2 regions of the Variovorax sp. PBL-H6 genome follow, and region 2 is predicted to be linked to the other one. Evidence: riboswitches for the same ligand, from Rfam matches in the RefSeq annotation. Region 2 holds a riboswitch; the other holds the start of a gene.
The links. Region 2 has a riboswitch for thiamine pyrophosphate ahead of thiC (phosphomethylpyrimidine synthase ThiC). Riboswitches for the same ligand answer to the same signal wherever they lie in the genome.

Region 1 (14,640 bases), 1.5 Mb from region 2:
CAGATCATCTGGCTGCCGCTGATCAGTGCACCATGGAGGGCGACGAAGAGGCCGTGCACGTGGAAGATGGGCAGCGCGTGGATCAGCACGTCGGCGCCCGGGCGCCAGCCCCAGTAGTCCTTCAGCACCTCGGCGTTCGACTGCAGGTTGCGGTGCGTGAGCATCGCGCCCTTGCTGCGGCCGGTGGTGCCGCTGGTGTAGAGGATCGCCGCCAGGTCGTCGGGCTTCTTCTGCGCCACCCGGTGCTGGTCACTGCACTGCGCCGCAACTTCGAGCAGCGTGCCCTTGCGGTCGTCGTCGAGCGTGAACACGTGCCGCGTGCCGGCCGCGCTTGCGAGAGGCGCCACCCAGCCGGCGTTGGCGCTGCTGCACACCACCACCGCGGGCTCGGCATCGCCGAGAAAGTAGGCGATCTCGGCCTCGCGGTACGCGGTGTTGAGCGGCAGGAACACGTAGCCCGCGCGCAGGGTCGCGAGGTAGAGCATCATGGCCTCGACCGACTTCTCGACCTGCACCGCGACGCGGTCGCCGGCCTTCAGGCCGATCGCATCGAGCAGGTTGGCGATCATGGCGCTGGCGCGTTCCAGGTCGCGCCAGGCGTAGTAGAGGCCGTCGTCGGTCTCCACCGCGATGGCATCGAGGTCCGAGGGGAAGGCGGCACGCAGCGCGGCGAAGAGGTTGGCGTTGGTCGGGTCGGTCATGTCATCGTGCGTTCAAAAGACGGGCGGACGCTTGGCCAAAAAGGCGGCGACGCCCTCGCGATGCTCGGGCGAATCGGCGTAGTCGTAGGCGGAGGCGAGCAGACTTTCGGCGGAAATCGCCGCCAGTGTGCGCTTGTTGGCGCGGGCCGCCGCGGGCGCCAGCGCCGCCACGCGCCGGGCATGCGCCAGCGCCGTCGAGTCCACCTCCGCATCGGGCAGCACGGCCAGCAAGAAGCCGGCATCGCAGAGGCGCTGCGCTCCGTGCACGCTCGCGGCCAGCAGCATGTCGCGCGCGAGCGTGTCGCCGACCGCGCCGCGCACCAGGGCCGCCTCCCGCGGCGCCATCGGGAAGCCGAGCTTCGCGATCGGGGCGCCGAATTTCGCGCCCTGGCCAGCGAGGCGGATGTCGCAGCAGCTCGCGATCTCGAGGCCCGCGCCCATGCAGGCGCCCTCGATCTGCGCGACCAGCGGCAGCTCGCAGGCGAGCATGGCCGCGAGTGCGCCCCAGACTTCGTTCTCGTGGAATTCGCGCAGCGAGGCTTCGTCGAAGCGGAAGGAGGGGTACTCAGAGATGTCGCCGCCGGCGCAGAACTGGCCAGCTTCGCCGCGCACCACCACGCAACGCAGCGAGCCGTCATGGGCCAGCGCCTGGTCGAACACGGCGCGCAACTCGCGCCACATCGCACGGGACATGGCATTGAGCCGCCCAGGATTCGCGAGCGTGACGCGGGCGATCGGCCCCTCTCGCTCCAGCGTGACGGCCCCCTGCCTCATTCGATCTTCGCGCCCGACGCCTTGACCACGCCGGCCCAGCGCTTGATCTCGGCGTTCACGAATCCGCCGTACGCCGTGGTGACGAGATTCGGGATTTCGGCGCCGTTGCTGGCCCAGATCGCCTTGAGCTCATCGGTGGCCAGCGCCTTGCGCATGTCCTCGACGATCCGGGTTTGCACCTCTGCCGGCGTGCCCTTGGGTGCCCACAGGCCGTACCAGGTCGTGACGGTGTAGTCCGGCAAGCCCACCTCGGACGCGCTCGGCACGTCGGGGAAGGCCGGGTTGCGCTTGCTGCCCGCCATCATCAGCGCCTTGATGCGGCCAGCCTTGATGTGCTGCGCCGAGGAGCCCAGGCCATCGAACATGCAGTCGACGTTGCCGGCGATCAGGTCCTGCAGCGCCGGGCCTGCGCCGCGATAGGGGATGTGGGTGATGAAGGTGTTGGTCTGCAGCTTGAAGAGCTCGCCGGCCAGGTGATGCGAGGTGCCTGCACCGGCGGAGGCGTAATTGAGCTTGCCCGGATTTCGCCTGGCCTCGGCGACGAAGTCCTTCAGCGTCGTGGCCGACACGCGCCTGGGATTGATCACCACCACCTGCGGCACGCTGGCCAGGAGCATCAGCGGCACGAAGTCCTTCTCGATGTCGTAGTCGAGCCTGGGATACACCGACGGTGCGATCGCGTGGTGCACCGCGCCCATGAAGAGCGTATAGCCGTCTGGCTGCGCCTTGGCCGCGATGCTCGCCCCCAGGGTGCCGCCGGCACCGCCTCGGTTGTCGATCACGAGTGACTGACCGGCCGCCCTCGAGAACTGGGCTGCAAGCGGTCGCGCGAAGGCATCGGTGCCCCCGCCCGCGGGAAACGGCACCACCAGCGTCACCGGCTTGGCCGGCCAGGCCGATTGCCCGTATGCCGCGCTGCCGAGCGTGACGGCGGCCCCTGCCGCGGCCAGGCGCAGGACATCGCGCCGCTGAAAGGTTGAGCTCATTGCTGTGTCTCCTATCGTTGTGATGACAAAAGCGCCGGGGCCCACGGCGCGCCACTGCGGCCCCTCAAGGGATCAACCCTTGAGAAAGAGACCGTCCACATCGCCCGACACCGCCACCTTGCCTTGCGCGAGCAGGGCGCGGTGCTTGTCGAGCCGCTTGAGATCGTAGAGGTAGTTGACCATGAGCCCGTAGGCTTGCTTCAGGCCCTTGGGCGAGGGATCGCCGGCCCAGTTGAGTTGCTCCACGCGTGCACCGTTGCCCAGGTGGAAGCGCGCCACGGGATCGACCGGCTTGCCCTCGGCCGTTGCGCGCCCGAGGTATTCGGCGGCGGCATTCATCAGCAGCTGGCGCACCGGCGACCTGGCATCGAGCGTGCTCGCCTCCTCCGCCGCAGCGAGCACGCGCTCGGCGGTGGGCGGCAGCGAGCCGACCACGCGGCCCAGCTCCGTCTGGCGTTTCTCGTCCAGCCGCGTGAGCAGCACTCCGGCGTTCTTCGCGAACCAACTGCGAAAGCCGGGAATGGGCGACAGCGTGGCGAAGGTCTTGAGCCGCGGCAGCTCGGCCTGCAACGTCTCGACCACCCGCTTGATCAGCGAATCGCCGAAGCTCACGCCGCGCAAGCCATCCTGCGTGTTGCTGATCGAATAGAAGATGGCCGTGGTGGCGCGGTCGGCCTTGACCGGCGCGGCCGCCTCGTCGAGCAGCGGCACGATGCCCTCGCTGATATGGTCGACCAGCGCCACCTCGACGAAGATCAACGGCGTGTTCGGCAGGCGCGGATGGAAGAAGCCGTAGCAGCGGCGGTCGCTGTCGAGCCGGTTCTTGACGTCGGCCCAGCTCTTGATGTCGTGCACCGCCTCGTACTGGATCAGCTTCTCGATCAGCGAGGCCGGCGAGTCCCAGCTGATGCGCCGCAAGTCCAGGAAGGCGACGTCGAACCAGGTCGAGAACAGGTGCTCGAGCTCGGCATCCAGCGGCAAAAGGCGACGATCGCCCTTGAGGTGCGGCAGCAATTGCGCGCGCAGGTCCACCAGGAAGCGCATGCCCTCCGGTTCAATGGCGAAGCGCTGCAGCAGGCGCAGGCGTGGCGAGACCAGCGCGCGCCGCAGGTGCACCTCGGCCTGGGGCTCGTCGGCCGTGCCCATGGCGGCCTGGTGGTGGTCGCGCGCCGTGCTGACCCTGTTCAAGTCGGGGGCGAAGCGCTCGCTCATCAGCAACCAGACGTCGCGCCGCTCGTCCAGCTCGCGCCCGGCGTACCACTGGACCACGCCATGGGCGCGGCGCCCGGCCTCGACTTCGCTGATGCGTGGATCGATCACCGCCTGCAGCTCGCCCAGGGCGCGGCGCAGCGCACGTGGCGCCAGCGCCTCGCCGTTGCGGCGCAGCGTGGCCTCCAGCCGCTCGGCCAGTGGCCGCGGGCCGGTGCTTGCACGCTTGGGCGCCGCGGAACCCTTGGCGCCCGCGGCGTCCTTGCCCTGCGCATCGGGGCCCGTGCGCAACCGCGAGACGTTACGGGTGATCCAGTCGGAGGCATTGGTGATCATGAAATCAGCTTCGCTTTCTGTTGCGCGGCGACGGCTCGCAAGGCCTCGCGCTGGCGGTTCAGGTGGGTGCGCATGGCCGCCTCGGCGCCGTCGCTGTCTCGTGCCTTGAGCGCGGCGAACACGGCCAGGTGTTCCGAGAGGCTTTGCTCCAGCCTACCCGGTGCGTGCAATTGCTGCAGGCGCGCGAGCTTGAGGATCTTGCGCAGGTCGCCGATGACCTGGGCGAGCCAGCGGTTGTCCGCCAGCATGATGATGGCCTCGTGGATCGCGAAGTTGGTCGCGTAGTACTCGTTGATGCGCTTCGCCCGCGCATGCCGCGCCAGCTTGTCGTGCAGGGCCTCCAATGCGGCCAGCTCGGCATCGCTGGCGTTGCGCGCCGCCTCCCAGGCGCAGCGACCTTCGAGCAGCGCGATCACCGGAAAGATGTCGTCCAGGTCCTTTTGCGTGACCTCCGCCACGAAGCAGCCGCGCCGCGGCTCGTGGCGCAGCAAGCCCTCGGCCGTCAGCACCTTGAGAGCCTCGCGCAGGGGCGTGCGCGAGATCGACAGGCGTTCGCACAGTGTCGCCTCGTCGATGAAGCTGCCCGGCGCCAGCGCGCCGGCGAAGATCTCCTCGCGCAGGCTGGCGGCGACTTCGTCGTGCAGGGAGCTGTGGACGATGCGCATGGAGGCTGTTGTAGCAGGCCGGCGCGCTCGTCATTATTGGTAATTACGCGTAATTATCAACCCGGCCGGCGCGCTCCGTAGGCCGGCTGCGCCGACGGCGCGCTCGCATAGAGCCACACGCCGAACAGGATCATCGGCACGCACAGCCACTGCCCCATGCTCATGTTGAGCGCCAGCAGGCCCAGGAAGTCGTCGGGCTCGCGGAAGAACTCCGCCGTGAAGCGCATCACCCCATAGCCGATGAGGAACACCGCGGAGACGCGGCGCTCGCGGCGCTCCTTGCGCGCGTACAGCCAGAGGAAGACGAAAAGCAGCAACCCTTCGAGCAGGAACTGGTAGACCTGAGAGGGATGGCGCGGCAGCATCGAGCCGCTCTGCGGGAACACCATGCCCCAAGGCAGCTCGGGACTGCTGAAGCGCCCCCACAGCTCGCCGTTGATGAAGTTGCCGACCCGGCCGGCAGCCAGCCCTGTGGGCACGCAAGGCGCTACGAAATCCATCACTTGCCAGAAAGGTCGCGACCGTGAGCGTGCGAACCAGCCCATTGCCGCAATCACACCGATCAGCCCGCCATGAAAGCTCATGCCGCCCTGCCAGACGAAGAAGATCTCCAGCGGATGCGTGAGGTAGTAGCCGGGCTTGTAGAAGAGGCAGTAGCCCAGCCGCCCGCCGACGATCACGCCCATCACGCCGAGAAAGAGGATGTCTTCCAGGTCCTTGCGCGTCCAGGCCCCGGGCTCGGTGATGGAGCGGAAGGGCTCATGCCGCAAACGGCGCGTGCCAAGGAAATAGAAGAGCGCGAAGGCGGCCAGGTAGGTCAGGCCATACCAGTGAATGGCGATCGGCCCGAGCTGCAAGGCCACGGGGTTGATCTGGGGGTACATCAGCATCGGGCTATTGTGCCGCGCGGTTTTTGCGCGACTGCGGCACCGGCGGCCACCTCCGTGGGGTCATTGTCAGGGCGAGCCATTCGCAGCAATGAACTGCACGAAGCGCGCAAGCGCCGGGTTGCCACCGGCAGCGGGCCAGACCAGGCTGGTCTCGCAGGCCGGCAGCACGGGCGCCCGGCGCCGCGCGGCCTGTGCGAACTCCGCCGCCGCGCGGTAGACCACGCCGGCACGCCGGAACTGCGTCACGCTCTCGGGCACCCATGCCAGCCCCAGGCCGCCCCAGACCAGGTTGACGATGGTCTGCATCTGGATCGCCTCCTGCGCCACCTGCGGCGTGCGCCCAGCCGCGTGATAGAGCCCGAAGATCGCGTCGTGCAGCGATGGCACGATGCGGCGCGGGAAGATCACCAGCGGCTCGGCCAGCGCCTCGGCCAGCGGCAGCAGCGGGCGGCGCGCGAGCGGATGCCGCGCCGGCAGCGCCAGCACCAGCGGCTCTTCCGACACCGGCAAGCGCTCTAGCCCCGCCGGCGAGAAGCCGGGCGAATGCAGCATCAGTCCGGCATCGATCTCGCCGCGCGCGAAGGCCTCGAGCTGCACATCACCGGTCGCCTCGACGAGTTCGAGCGCGACCTCCGGGCACTGCAGGCGGAACTCGCGCACCCAGGCAGGCAGGCGCTCGAAGCCGATGGTCGAGACGAAGGCCAGCCGCACCCGCCCGAGCTCACCGGCCGCCGCTGCGCGGGCGCGCCCGGGCAGCGTCTGAGCGCGGGCCAGCAGCTCCCGCACCTCCGGCAGCAGCGCCTCGCCGGCCGGCGTAAGGGCAACGCGCCGGCGCGTGCGATCGAAGAGCACGACGCCCAGCGTTTTCTCCAACTGGGCGATCGCCTGCGTCACCGGCGGCTGCGTCATGTGCAGGCGCTGCGCCGCGCGCCCGAAGTGCAGCTCCTCGGCGACAGCGAGGAACTGGCGCCAGGCGCGCAATCCGATGGAGGCTTCTCTCATTCGCCAAGCATATCAATCGGCCTTGAAAATCGGATTGGAAGCAATCAGTCAATCGTCCGATACTTGCATTCCCCCCGATTTCCCCACGAGCAGAGACACGATGGACACCAAGACTATTCAGATCAACCGCCGCAGCGCCAACATCGTCGAAGGCAAGTCCCGCGCACCGAACCGCTCCATGTTCTACGCGATGGGCTACGAGGAAGGCGACTTCAAGAAGCCGATGGTCGGCGTGGCCAATGGCCACAGCACCATCACGCCGTGCAACTCGGGCCTGCAGAAGCTGGCCGACGCCGCCATTGCCGGCATCGAGGAAGCGGGCGGCAACGCACAGGTCTTCGGCACGCCCACCATCTCCGACGGAATGGCCATGGGCACCGAGGGCATGAAGTACTCGCTGGTGAGCCGCGAGGTGATCTCCGACTGCATCGAGACTTGCGTCGGCGGCCAGTGGATGGACGGCGTGCTGGTGGTCGGCGGCTGCGACAAGAACATGCCCGGCGGCCTCATGGGCATGCTGCGCGCCAACGTGCCGGCCATCTATGTCTACGGCGGCACCATCCTGCCGGGCCGCTACAAGGGCCAGGACCTGAACATCGTGAGCGTGTTCGAGGCAGTGGGCCAGAACGCCGCTGGCAACATGAGCGACGAGGACCTGAAGGAAATCGAGAAGCGCGCCATTCCCGGCACCGGCTCCTGCGGCGGCATGTACACCGCCAACACCATGAGCTCGGCCTTCGAGGCGCTGGGCATCTCGCTGCCCTACTCCTCGACCATGGCCAATCCGCACGACGAGAAGGCCAACTCGGCCAAGGAATCGGCCAAGGTGCTGATCGAGGCAATCAAGAAGGACATCAAGCCGCGCGACATCGTGACCAAGGAGGCAATCGAGAATGCGGTGGCGGTGATCATGGCGACCGGCGGCTCGACCAACGCGGTGCTGCACTTCCTCGCCATCGCGCACGCAGCCGAGGTGGAGTGGTCCATCGACGACTTCGAGCGCATGCGCAAGAAGGTGCCGGTGCTCTGCGACCTGAAGCCCAGCGGCAAGTACCTCGCCGTCGACCTGCACCAGGCCGGCGGAATCCCGCAGGTCATGAAGATCCTGCTGAACGCAGGCCTGCTGCACGGCGACTGCATCACCATCACCGGCCAGACCATCGCCGAGGTACTGAAGGACGTGCCGGACCAGCCGCGCGCAGATCAGGACGTGATCCGCCCGATCACGAAACCGATGTACGCCGAAGGCCACCTCGCCATCCTCAAGGGCAACCTGTCGCCCGAGGGCGCAGTGGCCAAGATCACCGGCCTGAAGAACCCGGTCATCACCGGCCCGGCGCGCGTCTTCGACGACGAGCAGTCGGCCCTGCAGGCCATTCTGGACGGCAAGATCGTGGCTGGCGACGTGATGGTGCTGCGCTACCTCGGGCCGAAGGGCGGCCCCGGCATGCCGGAGATGCTGGCGCCCACCGGCGCGCTGATTGGCGCCGGTCTGGGCGAGAGCGTGGGCCTGATCACCGACGGCCGCTTCTCCGGGGGCACCTGGGGCATGGTGGTCGGCCACGTGGCGCCCGAGGCGGCGGCCGGCGGCACCATCGCCTTCGTGAACGAGGGCGACTCGATCACGATCGATGCGCACCAGCTCAAGCTGGAGCTCAACGTGCCCGAGGCCGAGATCGCCAAGCGCCGCGCGGGCTGGAAGGCGCCGGCGCCGCGCTACACGCGCGGGGTGCAGGCGAAGTTCGCCTTCAACGCCTCGAGCGCGAGCTCGGGGGCGGTGCTCGACAAGTACTGATCAGGGCCTTTGGCGGGCGGCCTACAATGGCCCTCGCTTCGCCAGACCGACTGAAGCAACGCTAGGGGTGCCGGCCCGCGGCCCACGGGATCGCAGGCCGGCTGAGAGAGTCCCTTTGAACCTGACTGAGGTAATCCTCGCGCAGGGAAGCTGGTCCGGCGGCCGCCGCGCTACGGTCTTCTCTCGCGCGGAGGTCTTGCCGCCGCGGCCTCGCCCACCTGCCAAACACTTTGCAATGGAGCAAATGGATGGCAACCGCAACCCAGAACAATGAAGCGCTGACGCCGCTCGCTGCGAGCAGCCGCGTGTTCCACTGGCACGACCACCTCTCGCTGTGGTTCAGCCTCGGCGTCGGCCTGCTGGTGATGCAGATCGGTGCCTACCTGGTGCCGGCAGTCGGCACGCGCGACGCCGTGCTCGCCATCGTGCTGGGCTCGTGCATCGGGGCCGGCCTGCTGGCCTGGACCGCACGCCTGGGCTGCGAAAGCGGCCTGGCCAGCGCCGGACTCATGCACGCGACCTATGGCAGCGCCTTCGCGCGGCTGCCGGTGGTGCTCAACATCGTGCAGCTGATCGGTTGGACCACCTTCGAGCTCGTGATCATGCGCGAGGGCACGCAGGCCATCGGCAAGCAGGCCTTCGGCTGGTCGCTCGAGGGCGGTCTCGGCGGCATGCTGACCACGCTGCTGTGGGGGGCCGTTCTGCTGGCGCTGCTGGCCGGCTCCATGGTCAAGCTGGTGCGGCGCTTCGTCAGCCGCTTCGGACTGCCGCTGGTGCTGCTGTCGTTGCTGTGGCTCAGCTGGCAGTTCGCTGCGCAGTTGCAGGCCAAGGGGCTGGAGGCCTTCTGGACGCGCCCGGGCGACGGCAGCATGGGCCTGTTCAGCGCACTCGACCTGGTGATCGCGATGCCCGTTTCCTGGCTGCCGCTGGTGGCCGACTACGCACGCCACGGCAAGCGCAGCACCGGCGGACTCGGTGCCGCCTTCTCCGGCACCTGGCTGGGCTATGCGCTCGCGAACATCTGGTGCTATGGCCTGGGCGTGATGGTGGCGAGTGCGGCCGAGCCGGGCAGCAACCTGGTGACGGCGCTGCTGCTGGCGCAGGGCGGGCTCGTGGCGCTGGGCCTGATCCTCATCGACGAGCTCGACAATGCCTATGGCGACGTCTATTCAGGCTCGGTGTCGGCCCACAGCCTGAAGCCGCGCTGGAGCGTGAAGCGCTGGGGACTGGCCCTGGCGGTGTTGTGCATCGGCTTTGCGCTGGTGCTGCCGATGCACACGCTGGAGCCCTTCCTGCTGCTGCTGAGCTCGGTCTTCGTGCCGCTCTACGGCGTGATCCTCGGCCGGCTGGGCACCGGGGAGGCGCCCGCCACCTCGGGCACGCGCCGCGTCGACCTGGGTGCCGCGCTGATCTGGATCGCGGGCATCGCGGTCTACCACGGCTGCGCCAGGTGGGCGCCTCAACTCGGCTCGGCGCTGCCCACGCTGGCCTTCACCTTCGCGCTGGCCTGGTTCACGCGCCAGGCAGCGGCAGGCGGACCGTCGGCACTGGCGCAAAACCGTGGTTGAGAGGTCCATGGCCTGCACCGATCTTCACGTCCGCACCGGCGGCCATCGCGGCCACCACGTAGCCGCGCGCGCGTTCGACCGCCTCCGGCAGGGGGTAGCCGAGCGCGAGGTGCGCCGCGATGGCCGAGGACAGGGTGCAGCCCGTGCCGTGCAGGTTGCGGCTCGCGATGCGCTCGGACGAAAGACGCAACCGCTCGCCGGTGGCCTCGGCCAGCAGGTCGACCACGTCGTCGCCCGGCAGATGGCCGCCCTTGAGCAATACAGCGCGCGCGCCCAGCGCAAGCAGCTCGCTCGCCGCATCGTCGAGCGCGTCGACACCATCGATGGCATGGCCGATGAGCAGCGCCGCCTCGTCCAGGTTGGGCGTGACCACGGTCGCGCGCGGGAACAGCTCGCGCACCAGCACCTGCACGGTCTCGGCCGCGATCAGCCGGTCGCCGCTGGTGGCGACCATCACCGGGTCGAGCACCACCTTGTCGAGGCGGTAATGGTCAATGGCCCATGCCACCACCTCCACCACCTCGGGCGCATGCAGCATGCCCAGCTTGACCGCATCGACGCCGATGTCCTCCACCACTGCCCGGATCTGCGCCTTGAGGAATTCCGGCGGTACGCCATGGATGCCGGAGACGCCCAGTGTGTTCTGCGCGGTCAGCGCGGTGATCGCCGTCATTCCGTAGCAGCCCAGGGCCGAAAAGGTCTTGAGGTCGGCCTGAATGCCGGCGCCGCCGCCGCTGTCGGAACCGGCAATCGACAGCACGCGGGCATAACGGGAAATTGCTGGGGTCATGTTGAAAATTATGGTCCACCCCATCGCGGGCCCTGGCTGAGGACGTGTCGATGACCTCGCGCAGTGCCCTTCCCTTCGCCTCGGCCGCGATCCTGGGCGCCGGCCTCATGGGCCGGCTGCTGGCACTGGCGTTGGCGCGCGCGGGATGCCGCGTCGAGCTCTTCGATGCCGGCGGGCCGCAGGCCGATGGCGCGGCCGCGCGCGTTGCCGCCGCCATGCTGGCGCCACTGGCCGAATCCGCTGTGGCGCCACCTTCAGTTGTGCGCATGGGCCACTACGCGCTGACGCGCTGGCCGGAACTGCTGGGCGAGCTGGCGCAGCCGGTGTTCTTCCAGCGCGAAGGCACGCTGGTGCTGTGGCACCGGCAGGACGCGGCCGAGGCCGCGCGGCTCGCGCGCGTGCTGGCGCGCACCGTCGAGCAGGTGCCCGAATTGCCCGCAATGCGCACGCTGGATGGAGCCGGCATCACCGCACTCGAACCCGCGCTGGGCAGCCGCTTCGTGCAGGGCCTGCTGCTGCCCGAAGAAGGCCAGCTCGACAACCGCGAGCTGCTCGCGGCGCTGCTCGCCACGCTGGAGGCCCTGCCGAACGTCCAGCTGCACTGGCACGCGCCGCGCAGCCTGGATGATTTCCGCCCCGGCGAGGGCGAACGCGTCATCGACTGCCGCGGTCTCGGCGCCCAGCCGCAATGGAACGCATTGCGCGGGGTGCGCGGCGAGGTGATCCGCGTGCATGCGCCCGAGGTCGCGCTGACACGGCCCACGCGCCTGGTGCATCCTCGCTACCCGCTCTACATCGCACCCAAGCCGAACCGGGTGTTCGTGATCGGCGCCACCGAAATCGAATCCGAGGACATGTCGCCTGCCAGCGTGCGTTCGACGCTGGAGCTGCTGAGCGCGGCCTATGCGGTGCACAGCGGCTTTGCCGAGGCGCGCATTCTCGAGATCGCGACCCAGTGCCGCCCGACGCTGCCCGACAACCTGCCCGCCATTCGTCAGCCGCGCGCAGGCGTGATGCAGATCAACGGCCTTTACCGCCACGGTTTCATGATCGCGCCGGCCATGCTCGACGTTGCGCTGGAGCTGCTGCGGGAAGACGGCTCGGACTTGGCCGAACGCTTCGCGCTGGCACCCGGCCGGGAGCCCATCGCACCATGAACATCCTGATCAACGACAACCCGAAGACACTGCCCGACGGAGCGACGCTCGCCGACGCCATCGCCCTGATCGAGGCGAAACCGCCTTTCGCCGCCGCGGTGAATCGCCAGTTCGTGCCGCGCTCGAACTACGCATCGCACGCCCTGCACCCCGACGACCGCATCGAAGTGATCCGCCCCGTGACGGGCGGCTGAACCGGAGACCCACCCATCATGAAAACGAACGCCGACGACCCCCTGGTGCTCTACGGCCAGGCTTTCCAGAGCCGCCTGCTGCTCGGCACCGCGCGCTACTCCTCCCCCGACGTGCTCGAGGCCGCGGTACGCCGAGCCCGGCCCGCCATGCTGACCGCCTCGCTGCGCCGCCAGACCGCAACACCGGGCAACGGCAGCGATGGCAACGGCTTCTGGGAGCTTCTCCGGCGCCTGGACGTGCCGGTGCTGCCCAATACCGCCGGCTGCCACAGCGTGGAGGAGGCCATCGCGACCGCGCAGATGGCGCGCGAGTTGTTCGACACGCCCTGGATCAAGCTCGAGCTCATCGGCGACGACTACACCCTGCAGCCCGACACCCTGAACCTGGTCGACGCCGCCTCGCAGCTGGTGCGGGACGGGTTCCATGTGCTGCCGTACTGCACCGAGGACCTGGTGCTGTGCCAGCGGCTGGTCGACGTGGGCTGCCAGGCAGTGATGCCCTGGGCCGCGCCCATCGGCACCGGCCGAGGCCCGGTCAATCCCTACGCGTTGCAGGTGCTGCGCGAGCGCCTCTCGGTTCCACTGCTGGTCGATGCAGGCCTGGGGCTGCCCTCGCACGCCTGCCAGGTGATGGAATGGGGCTACGACGGCGTGCTCCTCAACACCGCTGTCGCGCTGGCGCAGGACCCGGTCGCGATGGCCGGCGCCTTTGCCGACGCGGTGCAGGCGGGCCGCAGCGCACACCGCGCCGGCGCGATGGCCGCGCAGGATTCGGCACAGCCCAGCACGCCCGTGCTCGGCACGCCCTTCTGGCATCACGCCAACGCGCAATGACTGCGGTAAATGCCATGAACGACCAGAACGACCACAACCGCATCGCCCGCGCCATCGTCGCGGCACATGCCGCACGCTTCGGCGAGACGGGCGATCGACCCGGCTCCTTCTCTTCCGAGGACGCGGTGTACCGCGGCGCCAAGACTGCCTGCGCGGCATTGGGCTTCATCGAGGTCGATGCCGAATGCCTGGCGCAGGCCTGGCAGGCGCAGAGCCGGCGCACCGGCGCTTTCGATGCCAGCGCATGGCCGGAGCATCCGGCCGATTTCGGCATGCGGCCCTTTCCGCCAGCCGAGCGCGACGATGCCTTTCCGCCCTGCCCCGAGCGGCTTGGCCTGTACACCGTGCTGCCCGATGCCGCGTGGGTCGGCCGCATGGCCCGAGCCGGCGTACCGACCGTCCAACTGCGCTTCAAGTCCGGCGACGCGGACGCGGTGAAACGTGAAGTGCACGCGGCTGTGGAGGCGGTGAGCGGCACCGGTGCCCTGCTGTTCATCAACGACCACTGGCAGGCTGCCATCGAGGCCCGCGCCTACGGCCTGCACCTCGGCCAGGAGGACCTGGACGCGTTGGAGCCACAGGAACTGCAGGCGATCCGCGCCTCAGGCATGCGCCTGGGCGTCAGCACCCATGGCTATGCCGAGATGGTGCGCGCCGACGCCGTGAGCCCGAGCTACATTGCCATGGGCGCGGTGTACCCGACCACGCTGAAGCAGATGGCCACCGCACCCCAGGGCGTGGCACGCTTGGCCGCCTACGCGCGCCTGACGCGCGGCTACCCGCAGGTGGGCATTGGCGGTGTCGATGCACAGCGCCTGGCCGAGGTGCTGGCCACGGGCGTGGGCTCGGTGGCGGTCGTGCGGGCCGTGGTGGCTGAGGCTGATCCGGAAGGCGCGGCAACACGGCTGATGAAGGCGATGGCTGCCGGCTGAGCAATTTTGCGCGGGTCCGACCGGCACGCGGCAGGCCGGCCGAGGAGGCCAGAAACGACGCTATAATTTGAGGCTTGTTCCTCGATAGCTCAGTCGGTAGAGCGCCGGACTGTTAATCCGTAGGTCCCTGGTTCGAGCCCAGGTCGAGGAGCCACTACCCTAGGGGCCGCCTATGAGCGGCCCCTAACTTTTTGGTAGGGATATTGGACGGTTTTTTGGACGTGTCCAATCCAGCAGCCAAACGATGGGGGAACCTTCGAGGAGCAGGAGCCCGCGGATGGAGGCGATTAAGACCCTATTGCTGACGCCAGAGTGGTGGTTCAGTGCTGTCGTCGTGTCAGTCATCACCGGTGTCGCGGCCACGTACGCAAAAGGTACGCGGACGTGCTCATCGCGCTGACGGAGTTGGATACAGCCGCGGTGAAGGTCTGAATCGCTTACGCGCGGTGGTCTGCCATGGTGTCGCCTCGTGATGGGTACGGGCGCAAAAAAGCCCCGTCTGGCGGGGCTTGGGTCCTGGCGGAAACGGAGGGAGCCAGAGAACAAGCGGTGACAATGGATTGCGTCACCCGTACCCTGCGCAGTGTCAGGAATAGCCTGGTGCTGCGGGATTCGAATCGCTCACGCAGGCCAAGCTTGAATCGCTCTGTCGGCCCAGCACCACCCATCCGCCGCTCTTGACGACTCTTCTCGCTCTGCACCCCACACGGCCATGATTGCTCGCAGTCTGTCAGAGGGTGAACTGCCGCATAGGCCAGAAGCTACGCCACGACCTACGCAGGGTCCGGCCCGCCCCAGGCGCTGAGC
Region 2 (14,640 bases):
TCAGTGCCTCATGTCCAGACCCCAGCCCGACTCCTGCCCTTGCGGCCTCCGCGACCGTTCCGGCTCGGCCCTGCGCTACACCCAATGCTGCGGCCGCTACCTGGACCACTTCGGGCAGGCACCGGCGCCGGACGCCGAATCCCTGATGCGCTCGCGCTACACCGCCTTCGTGCGCGAGCGGGCCGACTACCTGCTGGCGACCTGGCATGCCTCGCATCGCCCGGATCGCCTCGACTTCGAGCCGGGCGTGAAATGGCTCGGCCTGGAAGTGCGCGCCCATGTCGTGACCGATGCCAGCCATGCCGAGGTCGAGTTCGTCGCCCGCCAGCGCGATCGATCGGGCGCCGCTACCCGGTTGGCGGAGCGCAGCCGCTTCGTGCGCGAGAGAGGCGAGGGCGATCTCCTCCGTTGGTACTACACCGACGGGGTGATGCGCTGAATCGTTCCTTGACTGGAAAATACGCCGCGGGCCGACACGGCGTGCATCCCTTGCTACAGATTCAATAGCAAGCGCGCGCATTGTGCGCGATTCGGCGACAGTCCGATTCCGTTTGGCTACTTTATCCGGGACGCTCTCGCCCCCACACTCTCTTCACGCTCCGACAGCACACCGCGCAACACACACCGACACCCCCGAGGACACCATGGCGACGAAGTACAGCACGATCATCCCGACCGCATTCCGCTGGATCGGTGCGATGCTGGCTGCGCCGATCGCTGCTGCCGCCCTCTGGCTCGCCGCGCCGGCCGCACATGCCGAAGAGGCGGCGCTGACTCCCTTCTCCGCCGCGCGCGGCGCACAGGCGCCCCAGCCCTGGCGCTTCACCAGCCTGCCCAACAAGGCGCCAACCCGCTTCGAGGTGGTCCAGCAGGGTGCGCAGAAGGTGCTGAAGGTCGAGGCCGACCAGTCCTACGGCAATCTCGTGCATGCCACCCGTGTGCCGCTCAACCCCTCCACCACGCTGGCCTGGCGCTGGCGCGTCGACACCTTCGTGGAAGACGCCAACCTGCGCACCCGCGCCGGCGATGACGGCGCCGCCAAGCTCTGCGTTTTCTTTGATTTCCCGGCCGATCACCTGTCGTTCGGTGAGCGCACCCGCCTGGCACTGGCGCGCCGCACCACTGGCGAGGAAGTGCCCAGCGAGGCCCTTTGCTACGTGTGGGACAAGAAAGAAGCAGCGGGCAGCACGCTCGTCAACGCGTTCACCCAGCGCATGCGCATGGTGGTGCTGGAGTCCGGCGCCGCAGCCAACCCGGCGGTCTTCGTGAGCGAGCGCCGCAATCTGTTGGCTGACTACAAGCGCGCCTTCGGCGACGAAGCCGGCGACACGCTGCCCGACGTGGTCGCGATCGCAGTATCGGCCGACGCCGACAACACGCAGGGCCGCGGATTGGCGTATTTCTCGGACATCGACCTGCGGGGCATCGCAACGACTCGCAGCGCCCGGGTCCAACTCCCGCCCACGCGCGCCGGCACGGGGGAATAGCGATGAACGATCTCATCGCTCTTCTTACCGCGCAGGGCGCCGCCGTGGTGTTTCTCGCCACGCTGGCGACCCGCCTGGGCGCACCGGTGCCGGCCGCGCCCTTCCTCGTCGTGGCCGGCGGCCTCGCGGTCGAGGGCCAGCTGTCCTTTATTGCGCTGGTGTTTGCTGCCGTGCTGGGGAACATCCTCGGCGACGGTGCCTGGTTCCTGGCCGGGCGGCGCTGGGGCTACCAGGTGATGCGCTTCCTGTGCCGCGTCTCGCTGTCGGCCGACAACTGTGTTCGGCGCAGCGAGTCCATTCTCGGCCGCTGGGGCGGGCTGTCCCTGATCGCGGCGAAGTTCGTGCCGGGCGTGTCGCTGGTGGCGCCGCCGATGGCCGGCGCCCTGGGCATGTCGAACGCGCGCTTCATGGCCTACGAAACGCTTGCCGCAGTGATCTGGGCGTTGGGCTTCCTGGCACTCGGCGGGCTGTTCCATGCCGCGATCCAGGACGTGCTGGCAATGATGTCGAGCGTTGGCCTCACGGCGACGCTGGTCGGCACGCTGCTGCTGGCCGTCTTCGTTGCCTGGCGCTATCGCGAACGCCGTATCGCACGGAAGGTCGACGATATCGTGCACGTCGAAGTCGATGCGCTGCGAGACGCCTTCGCCGCCGGCGCGCGTCTCTTGGTGGTCGACCTGCGTTCTCCCGAATCGCGCAGGATCGATGACCGGTCCGTGCCGGGTGCCGTCGGCATCACGTACCGCGAGCTGACGGACCGCCTGGCCGAACTGCGGGCCGCGCGCGAGGTGGTGGTGTTCTGCGACTGCCCGAACGACGAAACCGCCATCGCCGCCGCGCGACTCCTGGCGAAGGCTGGCCTGTCGCGGGTGCGCGTGCTCGCCGGCGGGATCGCGGCCTGGACCGCTGCCGAGGCGTTGGCTTCGGAGCCGGCTCGGCTCGATGTCGATGCACGGGACGTCGCCGCGCATCCGGCTTGATGCTTTCTGCCTGCGGGGCCTAGAATCGGTCCCGCTCCGGGGTGTACGCGCGATGCGTGCTGAGATGGCCAAGCGGCCGAACCCGCGAACTTGAACTGGTTCATACCAGCGTAAGAAGAGCTGCGACTCCCCGGCCACGGAATCCCCCCTTTTCCGCCGCGCCGATCCGGAGCGATTGCGGAGCACCCATCCAACCCGAAGGAGTGCCCCGCATGAATGCCCCTGACAAGTTCGCCTCGCTGCTCACGCTCACGCGCGAGCCATTCCCAGCCTCGACCAAAAGTGCCATCGCGAGCCCCCGCCGGCCCGACGTGCGTGTTCCGGTGCGGGACGTGCGCCTGACCAACGGCGAGACCGTCTCGCTCTACGACACCTCGGGCCCGTACAGCGACCCGTCCGCCGACATCGACGTGCGCAGCGGCCTGCCCAGCGTGCGCGGCGCCTGGATCGCCGAGCGCAACGACACCGAGGCCTATATCGGCCGCAGCCACCAGATGCTCGACGACGGCGCCACCCACGCCGACCGCGATGCCCGGAAGCTCGCCGAACTGCGCGGCGCCGCCGCTGGGCTCCAGCGCCAGCCGCGCCGTGCGCAGGCCGGCCGCAACGTGAGCCAGATGCACTACGCGCGCCGCGGCATCGTCACGCCCGAGATGGAGTACGTGGCCCTGCGCGAGAACGGCAAGCGCGAATGGATGGCCGAATACCTGGCCGATGCCGCGCGCGAGAAGCGCCTCGCCGGCAACCCGATGGGCGCGCAGATCCCGAAGCTCATCACGCCCGAGTTCGTGCGCGACGAGGTCGCGCGCGGGCGCGCCATCATCCCGGCCAACATCAACCATCCCGAAGTGGAGCCGATGGCGATCGGGCGCAACTTCCTGGTCAAGATCAACGCCAACATCGGCAACTCCGCCGTTACCTCCAGCATCGAGGAGGAGGTCGAGAAGCTGGTGTGGGCGATCCGCTGGGGCGCCGACAACGTGATGGATCTTTCCACCGGCCGCAACATCCACACCACCCGCGACTGGATCGTGCGCAACAGCCCGGTGCCCATCGGCACCGTGCCGATCTACCAGGCGCTCGAGAAGGTCGGCGGCGTGGCCGAGGACCTCACCTGGGAGATCTACCGCGACACGTTGATCGAACAGGCCGAGCAGGGCGTGGACTACTTCACCATTCACGCGGGCCTGCGCCTGCCCTTCATCCATCTCACGGCCGATCGCCGCACCGGCATCGTCTCGCGTGGCGGCTCGATCATGGCCAAGTGGTGCATCGCGCACCATCAGGAGAGCTTCCTGTACACGCACTTCGAGGACATCTGCGAGATCATGAAGGCCTACGACGTGAGCTTCTCGCTCGGCGACGGCCTGCGCCCCGGCTGCGCGGCCGACGCCAATGACGAGGCCCAGTTCGCCGAACTGCGCACGCTGGGCGAGCTCACGCAGATTGCGTGGAAGCACGACGTGCAGACCATGATCGAAGGGCCCGGCCACGTGCCCATGCACATGATCCAGGCGAACATGGACGAGCAGCTCAAGCACTGCCACGAGGCGCCCTTCTACACGCTGGGCCCGCTGACCATCGACATTGCGCCCGGCTACGACCACATTGCCAGCGCCATAGGCGCCGCCATGATCGGCTGGGCCGGCACCGCGATGCTGTGCTATGTCACTCCCAAGGAGCACCTGGGCCTGCCGGACCGCGACGACGTGAAGCAGGGAATCATCGCGTACAAGATCGCGGCCCATGCGGCCGACGTCGCCAAGGGCCATCCGGGCGCGCGGGCACGCGACGATGCGCTGTCCAAGGCCCGCTTTGAATTCCGCTGGCAGGACCAGTTCAACCTCGGCCTGGACCCCGACACGGCGCGCGAATTCCATGACGAGACCCTGCCCAAGGACTCGAGCAAGGTGGCGCACTTCTGCTCGATGTGCGGGCCCAAGTTCTGCTCGATGAAGATCACGCAGGAGGTGCGCGAGTACGCGGCCGCGCGCGGCCTGGCCGAAGATCAGGCAGTGGCCGACGGCATGGCGGGCAAGTCGGCCGAGTTCAAGGCTGCGGGCGGCGAGATGTACATCCCGATCCAGCCGAGCTGAAGGAGAGGGGAAGGGGCTGCTTGATACGATCGAGTCCATGCCCTCCATCCCCTTCGACGCCGTCCTCTTCGACTGCGACGGCGTGCTCGTCGACTCCGAACCCATTACCAACCGCGTGCTCGCCGAGATGCTCGGCGAGCTCGGCTGGAAGCTCACGGTCGCCGAGGCAATGCGCCTCTTTACCGGCAAGGCGGTCAAGGACGAAACCGCCCTGATCGAGGCCATGACCGGCTTCGCCGTGACGCCAGAGTGGCTTGCCGGGTTCCGGGCGAGACGCAACGAGGCGCTCGACCGCGATCTGATCGAGATCGCAGGCGCGCCCTCTGCCGTGCGCAGCCTGCACGCGAGCACAGCCGGCCGCATTGCCTGCGCCTCGGGCGCGGACCGGCACAAGGTCCGGTTGCAGCTGGAGAAGATCGGCCTGCTCGACGCCTTCGAGGGCCGCATCTTCAGCGGCCACGAGACGCCGCGCTCCAAGCCAGCGCCCGACGTCTACCTCGCAGCAGCCGCGGCGCTGGGCGTAGACCCCGCGCGCTGCGCCGTGGTGGAAGACACCGTGACCGGTGCCACCGCCGGCGTTGCGGCCGGCGCGACCGTGTTCGGCTACAGCCCCTCCGACCTGGGCCACAGCGGCCCCGAGGCACTGCGCGCCGTCGGCGTGGCGCATGTGTTCAACGACATGGCGGAGCTGCCCTCGTTGTTGGCGGGATGGCGCGGCGCTTCGGTCTGAGGCGCAGGCGAGGAGAAGCGAGAAAGAAAGGGCTCAGCTGCGACGCTGGGTCGCGGCCTTGGCCATTGCAGCCACCGCCTCGGTCATGGCCTGGGCGCGGGCTGACCAGAAACGGGCGATGAGCTGGCCGGCATTCTGCTCGACGTTCGGATGGATGCGCGACCGACCGGAGGTGGCGGCGAACTCGATCAGAGCCGCGTATTCGGAAGTGTCGGTGTCCGGGATGTGCATGCCTCGATCCTATGGCCAGAAAAACGGAGCCGGAATCCGCTTGGCGAGCGGCGTCCGGCGCAGCGGCGAACTTTGTCACGAATTGTCGCGCCGAGGCAAGCTTCCTGGTGCGTCGGCTGCGCCGGCTCGCCGGAATTCGCCGGGCGTCACGCCGGCCCAGGCCCGGAAGGCGCGCGAGAAGCTTTTCTCATTGCGAAAACCGACGGAGAGCGCGATGTTCTTGATCGGGCGTTCGGTGCGGCGCAATTGCTCGGCCGCCTGTTCGTGGCGCACTGCGTCCTTCAGCTGCTGCAGCGAGACGCCTTCTTCCAGCAATTGGCGGTGCAGGGTCCGGGCCGAGAGGTTCAGGAGCGCGGCCAGTGCCTCGGCCGTGCCTGCCTGCCGACCGTGGGCGCGCAGCAGCTCGCGCACCCGCTGCCCCAACAGCCGGTCGCGGCGGTACTGCAGCACCGTCAGCGGCAACGCGCGCCGCAGCATGGTCCGGAGCGCCTGCTCGTCTCGGCGCAGCGGCAGTGCGAGGTAGCGCTCGTCGAAGCTGTAGCTGGCGGCTTCGGCTTTGAACTGCAGCTCGCCACCGAACATCAGCGGATAGGCATCGCGGTGCGGCGGCGCATCGAAAGGAAAGCGGGCCGCACGCAGCGACACCCGCGAATCGATGATCCAGGAGGCGTAGCCGTGCAGGAAGCGCAGGTTGGACACCAGGCAGAACTCGCGCAGATCGCCCAGGTCCACGTTCTCGCGGATCGACACCGTGGCCACGCCGCCCGCCACCTGGAGTTCGAGACCGATGTCGGAAGTCAGCAGGCGGTGATGGCGGCACCAGCGCTTGATGGCAACGCCGAGGTCGGGTGAGCTCAGCGAAGCACGGCACAGCATGCCGTAGGTGCCCCAGGGCAGGCGGCGGCTGAACCAGCCCAGCGCCTCGTCGTCCAGCTCCTGCATTGCATGTCCCGACAGCGCCTCGAACTGGGCCGCGGTCACGCGGCCTTCCTGCAAGTGCAGCTCGCGCGGCGCAATCCGTGCCTGTGCCAAGGCTCCGGCAGGATCCTTGCCATACCGCTGGTAGCCCTGCACGATCGCTCGGACGAAGGCCATGGGTGTGGCCGCGCGGCCAGCCGGCTTGAAGGGAGAAGCGGTCACGAGAGACGAGATTTCGATGGCGCGATATGCAACCATTGTGACGCCAAATGCAACGGCAAGCGGCGTAAGCTGCGACTGCCCGCGCGGGATGTTTTTCGGCGCGGGAAACGAATCCCCATCCAAGGAGACACCCCCATGCACGATCCCGGCCTCAATTTCGACCTCGGCGAGACCATCGATTCGCTGCGCGACGCGGTGGCAGATTTCGCCGCCAACGAGATTGCCCCGCGTGCTGCCGAGATCGACCGCGAGAACCTCTTTCCGCACGACCTCTGGAGAAAGCTCGGCGAACTCGGGCTGCACGGCATGACGGTGAAGGAGGAATACGGCGGCACCGAGTTGGGCTACCTGGCCCACATCGTCGCCATGGAGGAGGTGTCGCGCGCCTCGGCTTCGGTCGGCCTCTCGTACGGCGCGCATTCCAACCTCTGCGTCAACCAGATCCACCGCAACGGCAGCGAGGCGCAGAAGAAGAAGTATCTTCCCAAGCTCGTCAGCGGCGAGCATGTGGGCGCACTGGCGATGAGCGAGCCCAATGCCGGCTCCGACGTGGTCAGCATGAAGCTGCGCGCCGAGAAGAAAGGCGATCGCTACGTGCTCAACGGCGGCAAGATGTGGATCACCAACGGCGGCGATGCCGACACGCTCGTCATCTACGCCAAGACCGAGCCCGAGATGGGCGCGCGCGGCATGACCGCCTTCATCGTCGAGAAAGACTTCAAGGGCTTCTCGGCTGGCACCAAGCTCGACAAGCTGGGCATGCGCGGCTCCAACACGTTCCCGCTGTTCTTCGACGACTGCGAGGTGCCCGAGGAGAACGTGCTGGGCGGCGAGGGACAGGGCGCCAAGGTGCTGATGAGCGGCCTCGACTACGAGCGCGCGGTGCTCTCCGGCGGCCCGCTGGGGATCATGGCGGCCTGCATGGATGCGGTGCTCCCTTTCATCCACGAGCGCAAGCAGTTCGGCCAGAGCATCGGCGAGTTCCAGCTGATGCAGGGAAAACTGGCCGATATGTACTCCACCTGGCAGGCCACCCGCGCCTATGTCTACGCGGTCGGCAAGGCGTGCGATCGCAAGGACCATGCGCGCACCTTCCGCAAGGACGCGGCCGGCGCCATCCTCTACTCCGCCGAGAAGGCGACCTGGATGGCGGGCGAAGCGATCCAGGCGCTGGGCGGCGTGGGCTACACCAAGGACTTCCCGGTCGAGCGGCTCTGGCGCGATGCCAAGCTGTACGAGATCGGTGCGGGCACGAGCGAGGTCCGGCGTATGCTGATCGGCCGCGAGTTGTTCGCGGAGACGGCGTAGGGCGTGGACTTCAGAGGAGACCGCACATGCCATTGACTCAAAGCATCGATCGCGGCACCACCGATGTCCCGTTGATCGAGCAGACCATCGGCGACTTCTTCGACGACATGGCCCGACGGCAGGGCGATCGCGATGCGCTGGTCAGCGCGCACGAGCAACGCCGCCTGAGCTACCTCGAACTGCAGCGCGAAGCCGACCGGCTCGCCAGCGCGTTGCTGCAGCTGGGACTGGCGACCGGCGACCGGGTGGGCATCTGGTCGCACAACAACGTGGCCTGGGTGCTGATGCAGCTCGCCACCGCAAGAATCGGGCTCATCCTGGTCAACATCAACCCGGCCTATCGGACGTCCGAGCTCGAGTACGCGCTCAACAAGGTCGGCTGCAAGGCGCTGGTCACGATGCAGCGCTTCAAGACCAGCGACTACGTCGGCATGCTGCGTGAACTGGCGCCCGAACTCGCGAGCGCGCAGCCCGGCGCGCTGCAGGCGGCGCGCCTGCCGCAACTGCGCACGGTGGCCTGGATCGATCGCCTCGGCGAGCACGAGGAGCTGCCCGGCCTCATGCGCTTCTCGACCTTGGTCGAGCAGGGAAAGGCCGATGACCCGCGCGTGCCCGCGATCGCGAAGACCCTGAAGGCCACCGACCCGATCAACATCCAGTTCACCAGCGGCACCACCGGCTTTCCGAAGGGCGCGACGCTGACCCACCGCAACATCCTCAACAACGGCTTCTTCATCGGCGAATGCATGAAGCTCACGCCGGAAGACCGCCTCTGCATCCCCGTGCCGCTCTACCACTGCTTCGGCATGGTGCTGGGCAATCTGGCCTGCCTCACCCACGGCGCGACCATCGTGTATCCCAACGACGGCTTCGATCCGCTCACGGTGATGCAGACCGTGCAGGCCGAGCGATGCACCGGGCTGCATGGCGTGCCCACCATGTTCATTGCCGAGCTGGACCATCCGCGCTTCAAGGAGTTCGATTTCTCGACGCTGCGCACCGGCATCATGGCCGGCTCGCCTTGTCCCACCGAGGTGATGAAGCGCGTGGTCGACCAGATGCATCTCTCCGAGATCACCATCGCCTACGGGATGACCGAGACCAGCCCGGTAAGCTGCCAGAGCTCGACCGACACGCCGCTGGAAAAGCGTGTCTCCACCGTAGGCAAGGTGCAGCCGCACCTCGAGGTCAAGATCGTCGATCCCGAGAACGGCGCCATCGTTGCACCCGGGGCCTCGGGCGAGCTCTGCACCCGCGGCTACTCGGTGATGCACGGCTACTGGGACGACGAGGAGAAAACCCGCGAAGCCATCGACGCCGAGGGCTGGATGCACACCGGCGACCTCGCCACCATGGATGCCGAGGGCTACGTCAACATCGTCGGCCGCATCAAGGACCTGGTGATCCGCGGCGGCGAGAACATCTATCCGCGCGAGATCGAGGAGTTCCTCTACCGACATCCGAAAATCCAGGACGTGCAGGTGGTCGGCCTGCCCGACAGGAAGTACGGCGAGGAGCTCTGCGCATGGATCATCCCCAAGCCCGGCCAGACCCTCTCGGCCGACGAGGTGCGCGAGTTCTGCAAGGGCCAGATCGCGCACTACAAGGTCCCGCGTTACATCGAGTTCGTCAAGGAATTCCCGATGACCGTGACCGGCAAGATCCAGAAGTTCAAGATCCGCGAGGCGATGAAGGCGCAGCTGGGACTTGGAGAGGAAAAGACCGCATGACGACGGACTTTGCATTCGAACCCCGCTGAACCATGACTCAACTAGAAACCAAGCTCAACGCCCGCTCCGCTGAATTCCAGGCCAATGCGTCTGCCATGCGCGCCTTGGTCGAAGACCTCCACGCGCAATTCGCCAAGGTCGAGGCCGGCGGCGGCGAGGCCGCGCGCAGCAAGCACACTGCGCGGGGCAAGCTGCTGCCGCGCGAGCGCGTCGCCCGATTGCTGGACCCGGGCACGCCCTTCCTCGAGATCGCGCCGCTGGCAGCCCACGCGATGTACCACGGCGCGGCGCCCGGCGCTGGCCTGATCGCCGGCATCGGCCGCGTGAGCGGCGTCGACTGCATGATCGTGTGCAACGACGCCACGGTGAAGGGTGGCACCTACTACCCGATCACGGTCAAGAAGCACCTGCGCGCGCAGGAGATCGCCGAGCAGAACCGCCTGCCCTGCATCTACCTGGTCGACTCCGGCGGCGCCAACCTGCCGAACCAGGACGAGGTCTTCCCCGACCGCGATCACTTCGGCCGCATCTTCTACAACCAGGCCAACATGAGCGCCCAGGGCATCGCGCAGATCGCCGTGGTCATGGGTTCGTGCACGGCCGGCGGCGCCTACGTGCCGGCGATGAGCGACGAGTCGATCATCGTCAAGGAGCAAGGCACCATCTTCCTCGGCGGCCCGCCGCTCGTGAAGGCCGCCACCGGCGAGGTCGTGACCGCCGAGGACCTGGGCGGCGGCGACGTGCACACGCGGCTGTCGGGCGTGGCCGACCATCTGGCGCAGAACGACCTGCATGCCCTGGCGCTGGCGCGCACGGCGGTGGGAAACCTGAACGCGGGCAACAACCAGGCCGCGGCCGATGCGCCCGAGGAAGTCCGCCCGCCCGCCTTCCCGCGCGAAGAACTCTACGGCGTGATCCCCACCGACACCCGCAAGCCCTTCGATGTGCGCGAGATCATCGCCCGCGTCGTCGACGGCAGTGAGTTCCACGAGTTCAAGGCCCGTTTCGGTGCGACGCTGGTCTGCGGCTTTGCCGAGATCGAGGGCATGCCGGTGGGCATCGTCGCCAACAACGGCATCCTGTTCTCCGAGTCGGCCCAGAAGGGCGCCCACTTCATCGAGCTGTGCTGCCATCGCAAGATCCCGCTGGTGTTCCTGCAGAACATCACCGGCTTCATGGTCGGGCGCAAGTACGAGAACGAAGGCATCGCGCGCCACGGCGCCAAGATGGTGACGGCGGTTGCCACCGCCAACGTGCCCAAGTTCACGATCATCATCGGCGGCAGCTTCGGCGCGGGCAACTACGGCATGTGCGGACGCGCCTATTCGCCGCGCTTCCTCTGGATGTGGCCCAACGCGCGCATCAGCGTGATGGGCGGCGAGCAGGCCGCGAGTGTGCTGGCCACCGTCAAGCGCGACGGCATCGAGGGCAAGGGCGGGCAGTGGAGTGCGGAGGAGGAAGAAGCCTTCAAGGCACCCATCCGCGACCAGTACGAGCAGCAGGGCCATCCCTACTATGCGACGGCGCGGCTGTGGGATGACGGCATCATCGACCCGGCCGACACCCGCCGCGTGCTCGCGCTCGGCCTGGCCGCGGCGCGCCATGCGCCGGTGCCCGAGCCGCGCTTCGGCATCTTCCGCATGTGACGCCAAGGAGCAGAGCATGTCGCTGCCGAACTATTTCGCGAGCCTGGCGCGCTACCACGTGTGGGCGACGCAGAAGCTGCTGGAGTCCAACCTGAAGACGCTGGCGGAGGCCGACTGGCGCCGCGACTGCGGGTTGTTCTTTCGCTCGGTGCACGGCACGGTCAACCACCTGCTGGTGACCGACGACATCTGGTACTCCCGCTTCGCCGAAGGCCACTCGCCGCGCGTGCCGCTGAACACCGAAATGCACGCCGATCGCGCCGCGCTGTGCGAAGCGCTGGCGCAGGCCGTCACGCGCTGGAGCCCCTGGCTGGCCACGCTCGCACCCGAGCGCTACGACGGCGAGATGGCCTACATCCGCAACAACGGCGAGGAGGTGCGCATTCCGTTCGCGCCGGCACTCGGCCATGTGTTCAACCACGCGACCCACCATCGCGGCCAGCTCACGGCTGCGCTGACGGGCATGGTCCAGCCGGGCCCCGAGCTCGACTGGGTCTACTTGCTGCAACAGGAAGCCCGCTCCCAATGAACACCTTCACCACGCTGGAACTGAGCATCGAAGGTTCCGTCGCGCGCATCTGGCTCAATCGGCCCGAGTTGCGCAATGCCTTCGACGACGTGGTCATCCATGAGCTGGACGAAGCGTTCTCGCAGGCCGGCGCAGCGAACGAGGTACGCGCCATCGTGCTGGGTGCCAATGGCCCGGCGTTCTGCGCCGGTGCCAACCTCAACTGGATGCGACGCGCGGCCGGATTCACGCACGAGCAGAACATCGCCGATGCAGGCGGCCTGGCCGCAATGCTGCGCACCATCGACCAGAGTCCCAAGCCGGTGATCGCGCGCGTGCAGGGCGACGTCTATGCCGGCGGCATGGGGCTGGTGGCGGCCTGCGATGTCGCGGTGAGCGTCGACACGGCCTGGTATTGCCTCAGCGAGGTCAAGATCGGCCTGATTCCCGCCACGATCAGCCCTTACGTGCTGCGCGCGATGGGAACGCGTGCCGCGCAGCGCTACTTTCTCACGGCCGAGCGCTTCAGTGCGGCCGAGGCCCATCGCATCGGCTTTGTGCACGAGGTGGTAGCTGCCGATGCGCTCGATGCCAAGGTGGCCGAGATCGTGAAGGCCTTCACCAGTGCCAGTCCAGCGGCGGTGCGCGCCTGCAAGCAACTGATCGCCGACGTGGCGGGCCGCGAGATCGACGATGCGCTGATCGCGAAGACCGTCGAAGGCATTGCCGACATCCGCGCCAGCGAGGAGGGCCGCGAAGGCGTGCAGGCGTTCCTCCAGAAGCGCAAGCCCTCCTGGATCTCCGGCTGAGACGCGCCGCGCCATGGACTCCCTCGACCTGCCGCAGCTGCTCGCCCTCTCGGCCGCCATCGGCTGGGCCAGCGGCGTGCGGCTTTACCTCGTCGTGCTGTTGATCGGCCTGGCCGGCTACCTGGGCTGGGTGCCCCTGCCGGGCGGCCTGCAACTGCTCGCGCACCCGGTGGTGATCGCGGCAAGCGGCTTCATGGTCTTCATCGAGTTCTTTGCCGACAAGATCCCCGGCCTCGACTCGCTATGGGACATGGTCCACACGGTGATCCGCATTCCAGCCGGTGCCGCCTTGGCCGCCAGTGTCTTCGGGGCCGACCACGCGGCGATGGCGATCGTCGCCGCGCTGCTGGGCGGCAGCTTTGCCGCAACCGCCCATGCGGCCAAGGCCACCACGCGCGCCGCCATCAACACTTCGCCCGAGCCCTTCAGCAATGTCGGCGCCTCGTTGGTCGAGGACAGCGTGGTGCCGGCAGGGCTGTGGCTGGCGGTGGCGCATCCGCTCGTGTTCTTGCTGGTGTTCGTCGTGTTGCTCGCGTTGTCGGTCTGGCTGATCCGCAAGAGCTGGCGCTTCCTGCGCGCGCTTTTCGCCCGCCTGGCGCGCATCTTCAGCGGCCGGCCGGACCCGGGTGTGACGCCGGCCTTCCGCTTGAACAAGCACGAAGACGGCCAGGTCTGAATTTTTTGTAACGGCGCGGGCAGTACATAGACCGCCCGTTGCGCGACGTTGAGGCAAAGATGTTGGGAACAGCTGGAAACGTCGCGCAAGCGGCAGCCATCTCGAGGACAAGCGCTGCATTGCGGCGGTGGGAAGCGCTGCCTACGATGCGCGGCCCGAGCCCCATCGAACAAGGAACGAACCCGTGCTGAATCCTGCTTCTCCGTCTCCCCCGACAGCCGCCCCGGCGCGCAATGCCGACTGGCAGCAGCGCAGCGGGCGCCATGTGTGGCACCCCTGCACCCAGAGCATCCGGCTCGAGGCCGTGCCACCGCTGCCGATCGCGCGCGGCGAAGGCGTCTGGCTGGTCGACCACGAGGGTCGCTGCTACCTGGACGCTACGAGCTCCTGGTGGGTCAACCTGTTCGGCCATGCGCACCCGGCCATCAATGCCGCGCTCAAGCAGCAACTCGACACGCTGCCCCACGTCATGCTCGCTGGCTGCACCCATGCACCCGCGGTCGAGCTGGCCGAGCGGCTGTCCGCGCTGACCGGCGGCGCGCTCGGCCACTGCTTCTACGCCTCCGACGGCGCCTCGGCGGTGGAGATCGCGCTCAAGATGAGCTTCCATGCCTGGCGCAATGCGGGCCGAGCCGGCAAGCGGCGCTTCGTGGCGCTGCGCCAGGGCTACCACGGCGAGACACTGGGCGCGCTGCATGTGACCGACGTGGCCGTGTTCCGCGACGCTTATGCGCCGCTGCTGGGCGATGCGCACCTTGTGCCTTCGCCCGACGCGCGCAGTGCCAAGCCAGGCGAGGACGCCGCCGATGTCGCTCGGCGCGCGGCCGATGCGCTGGGCGCGCTGCTGGCCGAGCAGCACGACACGATCGCCGCCGTCATCGTCGAGCCGCTGGTGCAGTGCGCCGCCGGGATGGCGATGCATCATCCCGAGTACCTGCGCCGGGCGCGCGCCCTGTGCGACCGCTTCGGTGTGCACCTGATCGCCGACGAGATCGCCGTTGGGTGCGGGCGCACCGGTAGCTTCTTCGCCTCGGAGCAGGCCGGCATCTGGCCCGACTTCCTGTGCCTGTCGAAGGGCATCAGCGGCGGCTACCTGCCGCTGGCGCTGGTGATGTCGCGTGACGCGATCTACCAATGCTTCGTGGACGACGACGTGTCTCGCAGCTTCCTGCATTCGCATTCCTACACCGGCAATGCGCTGGCCTGCCGCGCCGCATTGGCCACCCTCGACCTGTTCGCGCACGAAGACGTGTTGAACCGCAATCGTGGGCGGGCCGCGCGCATCCTGCAGCGTCTGCG

Region 1: another riboswitch for thiamine pyrophosphate. It lies ahead of G3W89_RS17180 (purine-cytosine permease family protein); the one in region 2 lies ahead of thiC (phosphomethylpyrimidine synthase ThiC).

What each region holds. Positions count from the first base shown of each region.
Region 1 covers NZ_LR594659.1:3,637,520-3,652,159, forward strand. Annotated here, with positions in the region: gene G3W89_RS17140 (malonate--CoA ligase) at 1-701, opposite strand, end outside; gene G3W89_RS17145 (enoyl-CoA hydratase/isomerase family protein) at 714-1,475, opposite strand; gene G3W89_RS17150 (Bug family tripartite tricarboxylate transporter substrate binding protein) at 1,472-2,461, opposite strand; gene G3W89_RS17155 (malonyl-CoA decarboxylase) at 2,534-4,006, opposite strand; gene G3W89_RS17160 (GntR family transcriptional regulator) at 4,003-4,671, opposite strand; gene lgt (prolipoprotein diacylglyceryl transferase) at 4,728-5,561, opposite strand; gene G3W89_RS17170 (LysR family transcriptional regulator) at 5,628-6,563, opposite strand; gene ilvD (dihydroxy-acid dehydratase) at 6,664-8,358, shown strand; TPP riboswitch at 8,412-8,523, shown strand; gene G3W89_RS17180 (purine-cytosine permease family protein) at 8,607-9,926, shown strand; gene thiD (bifunctional hydroxymethylpyrimidine kinase/phosphomethylpyrimidine kinase) at 9,871-10,740, opposite strand; gene G3W89_RS17190 (FAD-dependent oxidoreductase) at 10,767-11,873, shown strand; gene thiS (sulfur carrier protein ThiS) at 11,870-12,067, shown strand; gene G3W89_RS17200 (thiazole synthase) at 12,086-12,901, shown strand; gene G3W89_RS17205 (thiamine phosphate synthase) at 12,916-13,833, shown strand; tRNA gene G3W89_RS17210 (tRNA-Asn) at 13,912-13,987, shown strand.
Region 2 covers NZ_LR594659.1:5,187,324-5,201,963, reverse strand. Annotated here, with positions in the region: gene G3W89_RS24655 (YchJ family protein) at 11-439, shown strand; gene G3W89_RS24650 (DUF3047 domain-containing protein) at 645-1,487, shown strand; gene G3W89_RS24645 (rhodanese-like domain-containing protein) at 1,490-2,467, shown strand; TPP riboswitch at 2,495-2,601, shown strand; gene thiC (phosphomethylpyrimidine synthase ThiC) at 2,680-4,563, shown strand; gene G3W89_RS24635 (HAD family hydrolase) at 4,601-5,293, shown strand; gene G3W89_RS24630 (hypothetical protein) at 5,327-5,524, opposite strand; gene G3W89_RS24625 (AraC family transcriptional regulator) at 5,600-6,619, opposite strand; gene G3W89_RS24620 (isovaleryl-CoA dehydrogenase) at 6,800-7,972, shown strand; gene G3W89_RS24615 (AMP-binding protein) at 7,999-9,702, shown strand; gene G3W89_RS24610 (carboxyl transferase domain-containing protein) at 9,735-11,348, shown strand; gene G3W89_RS24605 (DinB family protein) at 11,365-11,877, shown strand; gene G3W89_RS24600 (enoyl-CoA hydratase/isomerase family protein) at 11,874-12,665, shown strand; gene G3W89_RS24595 (DUF4126 domain-containing protein) at 12,679-13,341, shown strand; gene G3W89_RS24590 (adenosylmethionine--8-amino-7-oxononanoate transaminase) at 13,529-14,640, shown strand, end outside.